Flavivirga spongiicola: one gene and its partner. The protein of the gene in region 1 binds, or shares a complex with, the protein of each later gene. Links are inferred from orthologs where the notes say so. Each region holds a gene or a part of one and is shown in the gene's direction. Other genes may lie near its edges.

The links.
Region 2: the proteins of accB (region 1) and accD are in contact, whole or in part, in a solved structure (PDB 8UXZ), measured with the Escherichia coli proteins. The link is inferred for Flavivirga spongiicola from one-to-one orthologs.

Annotation. Positions count from the first base shown.
Region 1 is NZ_JAUOEO010000001.1:2,246,406-2,251,330, forward strand. What follows is about bases 1,005-3,772. They hold accB (acetyl-CoA carboxylase biotin carboxyl carrier protein), read left to right. Parts: upstream 1,005-2,031; coding sequence 2,032-2,514; downstream 2,515-3,772. Other genes in these bases: Q4Q47_RS08955 (beta-ketoacyl-ACP synthase III), read left to right, coding at 1,009-2,010; accC (acetyl-CoA carboxylase biotin carboxylase subunit), read left to right, coding at 2,601-3,772. In the rest of the region: 4-hydroxythreonine-4-phosphate dehydrogenase PdxA, read left to right, coding at 1-2; Q4Q47_RS08945 (YceD family protein), read left to right, coding at 83-619; rpmF (50S ribosomal protein L32), read left to right, coding at 629-829; more of accC, read left to right, coding at 3,773-3,956; Q4Q47_RS08970 (tetratricopeptide repeat-containing sensor histidine kinase), read left to right, coding at 4,155-4,925. UniProt on the Escherichia coli protein: This protein is a component of the acetyl coenzyme A carboxylase complex; first, biotin carboxylase catalyzes the carboxylation of the carrier protein and then the transcarboxylase transfers the carboxyl group to form malonyl-CoA.
Region 2 is NZ_JAUOEO010000001.1:3,283,500-3,287,369, reverse strand. The notes cover bases 1-2,792. They hold accD (acetyl-CoA carboxylase, carboxyltransferase subunit beta), read left to right. Parts: upstream 1-863; coding sequence 864-1,721; downstream 1,722-2,792. Other genes in these bases: Q4Q47_RS13160 (polyribonucleotide nucleotidyltransferase), read left to right, coding at 2,497-2,792; rpsO (30S ribosomal protein S15), read left to right, coding at 2,008-2,277; fbaA (class II fructose-bisphosphate aldolase), read left to right, coding at 1-474. Outside these bases: more of Q4Q47_RS13160, read left to right, coding at 2,793-3,870.

The DNA of each region.
Region 1 (4,925 bases):
AGATATAAACAAAAAAATGTTTATAAGTAATGTTGCATAACATAAAAATTCATATATTTGCAGGCTCAAAATAGATGAGAGAATGAAGCCTTTGAAAGAGTTTACAATTCCATTTGTAGGGTTAAAAATAGCGAAACATCTTTTTGAGTACAAGATTGAACAAGCGTTCTTTGAATATTTTGAGTATGAAGAATTTAATGATGTAAATATCCATGTAAATGTTGAACTAGAAAAAAAAACAACATTACTTGAATTGCATTTTAAAGTTTCAGGATGGGTTAATGTTAATTGTGATTTAACAAACGAACCATATAATCAAACTATAGAAAATGAGTTTGATTTAGTGGTGAATTTTGGAGATGCGTATAATGATGAACATATTGATATTCTTATAATTCCTCACGGGACTTATGAAATTAATATACAACAATACATTTACGAATTAATTGTCCTTGCTGTACCAAATAAAAGAGTACATCCAGGAGTTGAAGATGGCACTTTAAATTCAGACATACTTAAAAAGCTAGAAGAATTAAGTCCAAAACTTAAAGAAGATAAAGAAAAAGAGGATATCGATCCTCGTTGGAATACATTAAAGAAACTATTAACGGATAAATAAATATAAAAAATGGCACATCCTAAAAGAAAAATCTCAAAAACAAGAAGAGATAAGAGAAGAACACATTACAAAGCAACTGCGCCACAGATTGCTACATGTCCAACAACTGGAGAAGCTCATTTATACCACAGAGCTCATTGGCATGAAGGGAAATTATACTACAGAGGTCAAGTTTTAATTGATAACTCAGAAGTAGAAAACGTAGCATAAATAGTATGCACGCATATAATAAAACGCTCACATGTGAGCGTTTTTTTTTATGAAGTGTTTTTTCTAAGACAAAAACAATTTATTTGTGTGTTATTAAACTAAAATTTAGTAGTTTTCACCAAAATTTGAACTTTTTTGTCCAATTCTAATGATTTTTTGGTCTAATTAACTATAAAATTATGAGTAAAATCTCAGCAGCAATTACAGCTGTAGGCGCATATGTGCCAGAATATGTATTAACCAACCAAATTCTTGAGACTATGGTTGATACAAATGATGAATGGATTACCTCTCGTACAGGAATAAAAGAACGCAGGATTCTTAAAGGCGAGGGAAAAGGAACGTCTTACTTAGCTATTAAAGCTGCCCAAGACCTTATTGATAAAAGAGGTATTGATCCCAAAGATATAGAACTTGTTATTGTCGCTACGGCAACACCAGATGTGAAAGCAGCCTCAACTGCAGCTTTTACAGCATCTAATATTGGAGCAATTAATGCCTTTTCGTTTGATATGGATGCGGCGTGCTCTAGTTTTTTGTTTGGGATGTCGGTAGCCTCAGGTTATATAGAATCAGGTAGGTATAAAAATGTATTATTAATTGGAGCAGATAAAATGTCCTCCATTATTAATTATGAAGATAGAGCTACTTGTATCATTTTTGGTGATGGAGCAGGCGCTGTTTTATTTGAGCCTAATGAAGAGAATTTAGGACTTCAAGACGAATATTTAAGAAGTGATGGTTCTGGTAGAGAGTTTCTACGAGCTACTTATGGAGGGTCTTCATTTCCGTTAACACCAGAAACTATGGAAGAAGGTGGGCAATATGTTTTTCAAGAAGGAAGAACGGTATTTAAAAATGCGGTATTCAATATGGCAGATGCAACTATTAAAGTGTTAGAACGAAACAACTTAACGAAAGACGATGTTTCTTGGCTGGCAGCGCATCAAGCAAATAAGCGAATTATTGATGCCACTGCACAACGTATGAATTTAGAAGAAGAAAAGGTCATGATGAACATTGAAAAATATGGCAATACAACATCTGCAACGTTACCTTTGCTTTTAAATGACTACGAATCAAAACTTAAAAAAGGAGATAATATAATATTTGCCGCTTTTGGAGGCGGATTTAATTGGGGGGCCATTTATTTAAAATGGGCATATAATTCAATAAACTAACCATTAACTAATTGCAAAATTATGGATATAAAAGAGATTCAAAACTTAATCAAGTTTGTTGCCAAATCTGGTGCAAGTGAGGTTAAATTAGAGATGGATGATATTAAAATCACCATTAAAACAGGATCAGAATCAGACACAACAATTGTGCATCAGGTTCCTGCCGCTCATATACCTCAGGCTGCTCCAGTTGCTGTACAGCCAGCTATAGCAGAAGTTACAAAAACTGAAACAAAAGAACCTGCAGCAGATGCAGACTCAAAATACATCACGATTAAGTCTCCAATCATTGGGACTTTTTATAGAAAACCATCACCAGATAAACCTTTATTTGTTGAGGTTGGACAAACCATCGCAGAAGGTGATGTACTTTGTATTATTGAAGCCATGAAACTTTTCAATGAAATTGAATCTGAAGTTTCTGGAAAAATAGTTAAAATATTAGTTGACGATTCTTCACCTGTAGAATTTGATCAACCACTATTTTTAGTAGACCCGTCATAACCTATTAAAAATTCCAATATACAAATCTCAAAATCCAATGTTTGGAATTTGGCGATTGGAATTTGTAATTTTTAATTCAACAAGTTATGTTCAAAAAAATATTAATAGCCAATAGAGGAGAAATAGCGCTACGTGTTATTAGAACCTGTAAAGAGATGGGTATTAAAACGGTAGCTGTTTACTCAACGGTAGATGAAGAAAGTTTGCATGTTAAATTTGCAGATGAAGCTGTTTGTATAGGTCCGGCATCAAGTAGTGAGTCCTATTTAAAAATGTCTAATATAATAGCAGCAGCAGAAATTACTAATGCTGATGCTATTCACCCAGGATATGGTTTCTTATCCGAAAACGCTAAATTTTCAAAAATCTGTGACGAACACGGCATAAAGTTTATTGGTGCTTCGCCGGAGATGATCGATAGAATGGGCGATAAGGCGAATGCTAAAGCGACTATGAAAGCTGCGGGTGTACCGTGTGTTCCAGGAAGTGATGGGGTTATACAAACGTTTGAAGATTGTGAAAAAATAGCAAAAGAAACAGGGTATCCTGTTATGTTAAAAGCATCTGCCGGAGGCGGTGGTAAAGGTATGCGTGCCGTATGGAAACCCGAAGAATTAAAAGATGCATGGGACTCAGCAAGGCAAGAAAGTAAGGCAGCATTTGGTAACGACGATATGTATATGGAAAAGCTTATTGAAGAGCCAAGGCATATAGAAATTCAAATTGTTGGAGATTCTCGAGGTAAAGCATGTCACTTATCAGAAAGAGACTGTTCAATCCAACGTCGTCATCAAAAATTAACAGAGGAAACGCCATCTCCTTTTATGACGAAAAAACTTCGTACTGACATGGGAACGGCAGCTGTTAAAGCATCAGAGTATATTAAATATGAAGGTGCAGGAACCATAGAGTTTCTGGTAGACAAGCATCGCAATTTCTATTTTATGGAAATGAATACACGTATTCAGGTAGAACACCCTATTACTGAACAAGTGATAGATTTCGACTTAATTCGTGAGCAAATTTTGGTAGCTGCGGGAGTACCAATTTCCGGAAAAAATTATACGCCTAAATTACATTCTATTGAATGTCGTATAAATGCAGAAGATCCATTTAATGGTTTTCGTCCATCACCAGGTGTCATAACGACGTTACATGCCCCAGGGGGTCATGGTGTGCGTCTAGATACACATGTTTATGCTGGTTATGCGATACCGCCGAATTACGATTCTATGATTGCTAAGTTAATTACAACAGCGCAAACAAGGGAAGAGGCTATTAATAAAATGAAGCGCGCTCTAGACGAATTTGTAATAGAAGGTATTAAAACCACGATTCCTTTCCACAGGCAACTTATGGATCATCCAGATTATTTAGCTGGAAATTATACCACCAAGTTTATGGAAGACTTTGTAATAGAAAAAGAAGAAATAGAAGAATAAATCATAAAACTCCGAAAGCAATTTCGGAGTTTTTTTATTACTTGAAATTTAAAAACTAGTACCATATTGAGTCATTATACAAAGAAGGTCTTTCCTTGTCAAAAATATAGAGACAATACCGTAATTTTCTTAGTGTTACTCCTCTGTTTTAACACAGTTATTGGCCAAGAAAAGGTTAATTTTAAGGCCTTTGGCTATATGCCTAATATTATTCCAGATTCCGTTTATCATCAACTAAAACACGAAACAGATATAGATAAAAAACTGAATTTGATATATAATATTGGAATAACACATGTTCGTGCAGGAACAACAGATTCTATAGTATTCTATGCTAAAAAAATAGATTCGGTTATTTCTCATACAGATGAAAAACTAAATAATTATAATTCATATCAAATTAAGGCCAAAAGGCTTCTCGGTGATGGAATGTATATGAATGGGCTTTATGAAAATGCTCTTAAAGCGTATATAGAAGGTATTTCCATGGTCAAAAACTCTATAAAGTATTCAGAGTTAGGATGGTTGAAATTGGGCTTGGGAAAAGTGTACTTTCAAAAAGAGGATTATAAAAAGGCAGAAGCTCTATTTCAAGAATGTTCAAAATCTATTAAAGATAATGAGCTAAATACACAGGCAAACTATTGCTTAGGAGCTTTGAAGTATATGCAGAACAATATAGCTGAGGCTACTGTGTTTTTTGATGAAGCCTTAGCTAGTTCAGAAAAATCTTTAAAACTAATTTTAAAAATAGAATTATATAAAGGACTTATAGCGTGGGAAAAAGAAAAACTAAATGAATCCTTAGATATTTTTAAGAGCGTTATGGATCGTAGTTTGGAACATAACTATTATGACCTTTATATTGAAGCGGTTTTAAATTTTGGAAAAATATACACAGAGCTCGGCAGGTATGAAGATGCACAGATAATACTCTCCATGGCTTATACCAATGCCATACAATGGAAC
Region 2 (3,870 bases), 1.0 Mb from region 1 along the record:
GTAGCTTATGCTTACGAAGAATTAAGCAAAGTAAGTGATCAATTCACAATTGCAGCAGCTTTTGGTAATGTACATGGGGTTTACAAGCCAGGAAACGTAAAATTAACTCCTAAAATCTTAAAAAATTCTCAAGAATATATTACTAAGAAATATGGTGTTGAAGAAAATCATATCGATTTTGTTTTCCATGGTGGTTCTGGTTCTACGGTTGAAGAAATTCGCGAAGGTATCAGCTACGGTGTTATAAAAATGAATATCGATACTGATTTACAATATGCCTTTATGAGTGGTATTCGCGACTATATGGATGATAAATCTGAATATTTAAAAGCACAGATAGGAAATCCTGATGGAGATGATGTTCCAAATAAAAAATTCTATGACCCACGTGTTTGGTTACGTGCTGGTGAAGTTACTTTTACAGAACGCTTAAAAAAGGCTTTTGAAGATTTAAACAATGTAAACACCTTATAATTATAGGTAAATTTACTACAAATACATTCATTAAAGGCTCTGTACAACACAGAGTCTTTTTTACATATACACCTACAAAACAACAAGTTACAAGTATTGAATTAATAAAATCATTAGGGCGTAACCACAAAATTAAAAAAAGGTTTAATTTTGTGGTCTGGCTTTCGATAATCGCTTTCCAATAAAATTTGGGAGTGTTTAAACAAATGCCTCAAATACGAAGTATTCACGATTTCGTATTTAACAATATTAAAGGATGAATAATTCTTAACGTGAATGTCATTCCTGCGGCATGTGCTGAACTTATTTCAGTAAAGCAGGAATCTCAAAGTGCTAACTAAATTTTAAAAGATTCCCTTTTACTAGGGAAAGTTAAATCGTAACTCATTATGTCTTGGTTTAAAAGAAAAACAAAAGGAATCACTACAACCACTCAGGAGAAAAAAGATACTCCTAAAGGTCTTTGGTATAAATCTCCCACAGGTAAAGTTGTTGATGCAGAAGAATTAGAGAAAAACTTCTATGTAAGCCCAGAAGATGGTTATCATGTACGCATAGGAAGTAAAGAATATTTCGAAATATTATTTGACGACAATAAATTTAAAGAACTAGATGCTAATTTAGAATCTAAAGATCCACTTAAATTTGTGGATACAAAAAAATATCCAGAGCGTTTAAAAGCAGCTCAAGATAAAACCAATTTAAAAGATGCTGTTCGTACAGCTGTTGGAAAATCCAAAGGAAAAGACTTAGTAGTTGCCTGTATGGATTTTGCATTTATTGGCGGTTCTATGGGAAGTGTTGTAGGTGAAAAAATTGCTCGTGCTGCAGATTATGCATTAAAGAACAAAATGCCTTTAATGGTCATATCTAAATCTGGGGGAGCAAGAATGATGGAAGCTGCATTATCTTTAATGCAATTGGCTAAAACATCTGTAAAACTAGCTCAGCTAGCTGATGCACAAATTCCATACATTTCACTATGTACAGATCCAACTACAGGTGGTACGACCGCATCATTTGCTATGTTAGGTGATATAAATATTAGTGAACCTGGCGCTTTAATTGGATTTGCAGGACCACGAATTGTAAGAGATACTACGGGAAAAGAATTACCAGAAGGTTTTCAAACTGCCGAGTTTTTATTAGAGCATGGTTTCTTAGATTTTATTACAGTTAGAAATGAGTTGAAAAACAAAGTAAACAAATACCTCGACTTAATAACAAATCAACCTTTAAGAGTATAAATACATAAGATTTAACGACTTAGATCTGTCAGGTTTTTAAAACCTGACAGATCTTTTTTGTAGTATAAATAAGGCTAGTTGAGGTTCGTATTATCATAGATAGTTTCAAGTTTTTTATCTTTCTTTTTTAAATGTGCATTTTTTACCTGCTGTAATAACTGTAATAGAAGTACAAACAATGTTTTGTATTCTATAAAATATTGTTTGTATCCATTAAAAATCACTATATTTGCCGCTCGAAAGATAAACTTTCGTTTACATAACAATTATTTACAATAATATTAGCATGTATTTAGATCAAAAAGAAAAAGAAGCCATCTTTAAAAAACATGGTAAAGATGCAAAAAACACAGGTTCTGCAGAAGGGCAAATTGCGTTGTTCACTTACAGAATTAATCACTTAACAGAGCACTTAAAAAACAATCGTAAAGATTTTAATACAGAGCGTTCGTTAGTAAAATTAGTGGGAAAGCGTCGTGCTTTACTAGATTACTTAACTAAGAAAGATATCTTAAGATATCGTGCCATAGTAAAAGAATTAGGATTAAGAAAATAATTAAAAGAGGCTTAACAGCCTCTTTTTTGTTTTTGCGCAGCTGTCTCTAGCCAAAAAATAAAGTGATGCGCAAATAATATAACTCGGACGAAGAGTATAAATTACGTAATTATATGATTAAGCAGATCCTGAAATGAGTTCAGGACACATAGTTTTTCATTGGTCACACAACAACTACAACAACACAACGACCATTGTTTAATTAGAATTAAAAAATTTATGATTCCACAAGTTTTTAGAGAGGTCATAGACCTAGGTAACGGTAGAGAAATTTCTATCGAAACTGGAAAATTAGCAAAACAAGCGCATGGTAGCGTTGTTGTGCAATCTGGAAAATGTATGCTTTTGTGTACAGTTGTTTCCAATTACAAACAGTCAGATGTTGACTTCTTACCATTAACAGTTGACTATAGAGAAAAATTTGCTGCGGCAGGACGTTATCCTGGAGGTTTCTTTAAAAGAGAAGCAAGACCTAGTGATGGTGAAGTATTAACAATGCGTCTTGTAGACCGTGTTTTACGTCCATTATTCCCAAAAGATTATCATAGTGAAACTCAGGTGATGATTCAGTTAATGTCTCATGATGATGATGTTATGCCAGATGCCATGGCTGGATTAGCGGCTTCTGCTGCTATTCAACTATCAGATTTCCCTTTTGAATGTGCTATTTCTGAAGCCAGAGTTGGTCGTGTAAACGGCGAATTCGTAATCAACCCAACACGTTCTCAGTTATTAGAGTCTGACATTGATATGATGATTGGTGCCTCGGCTGATTCTGTAATGATGGTTGAAGGTGAAATGGATGAGATTTCTGAGGAAGAAATGACTGAAGCTATCAAATTTGCACACGAAGCTATTAAAGTACAATGTGCTGCACAAGTTGCTTTAGCTGAAGCATTCGGAAAAAAAGAAGTTCGCGAGTACGAACCTGAACGTGAAGATACCGATTTAGCTCAAAAAATTCATGATATGGCATACGACAAAGTATATGCTGTAGCAAAAGCAGGTTCTGCTAAACATGAAAGAGGCGCTGCATTTGCAGAAATCAAAGAAGAAATAAAAGCGACTTTCTCTGAAGAAGAATTAGAAGATATTGGAGGTTTAATATCTAAATATTACAGTAAAGCTGAAAAAGCGGCTGTTAGAGATTTAACTTTAAACGAAGGTTTACGTTTAGATGGTCGTAAGACTGATGAAATTAGACCTATTTGGTGTGAGATTGATTATTTACCATCAACTCATGGTTCTGCAATCTTTACTCGTGGAGAAACTCAAGCATTAGCAACAGTTACTTTAGGAACATCTAGAGAAGCGAATCAAATAGATATGCCATCTTTTGAAGGAGAAGAACGTTTCTATTTACATTATAACTTCCCTCCTTTTTCAACAGGAGAGGCCAGACCAATTCGTGGGACATCTCGTCGTGAAGTAGGACATGGTAATTTAGCACAACGTGCTTTAAAAGGTATGGTTCCTGAAGATTGCCCTTATACAGTTCGTGTTGTTTCTGAAGTATTAGAAAGTAACGGTTCGTCTTCTATGGCAACGGTTTGTTCTGGTACTATGGCACTTATGGATGCTGGTGTTCAATTA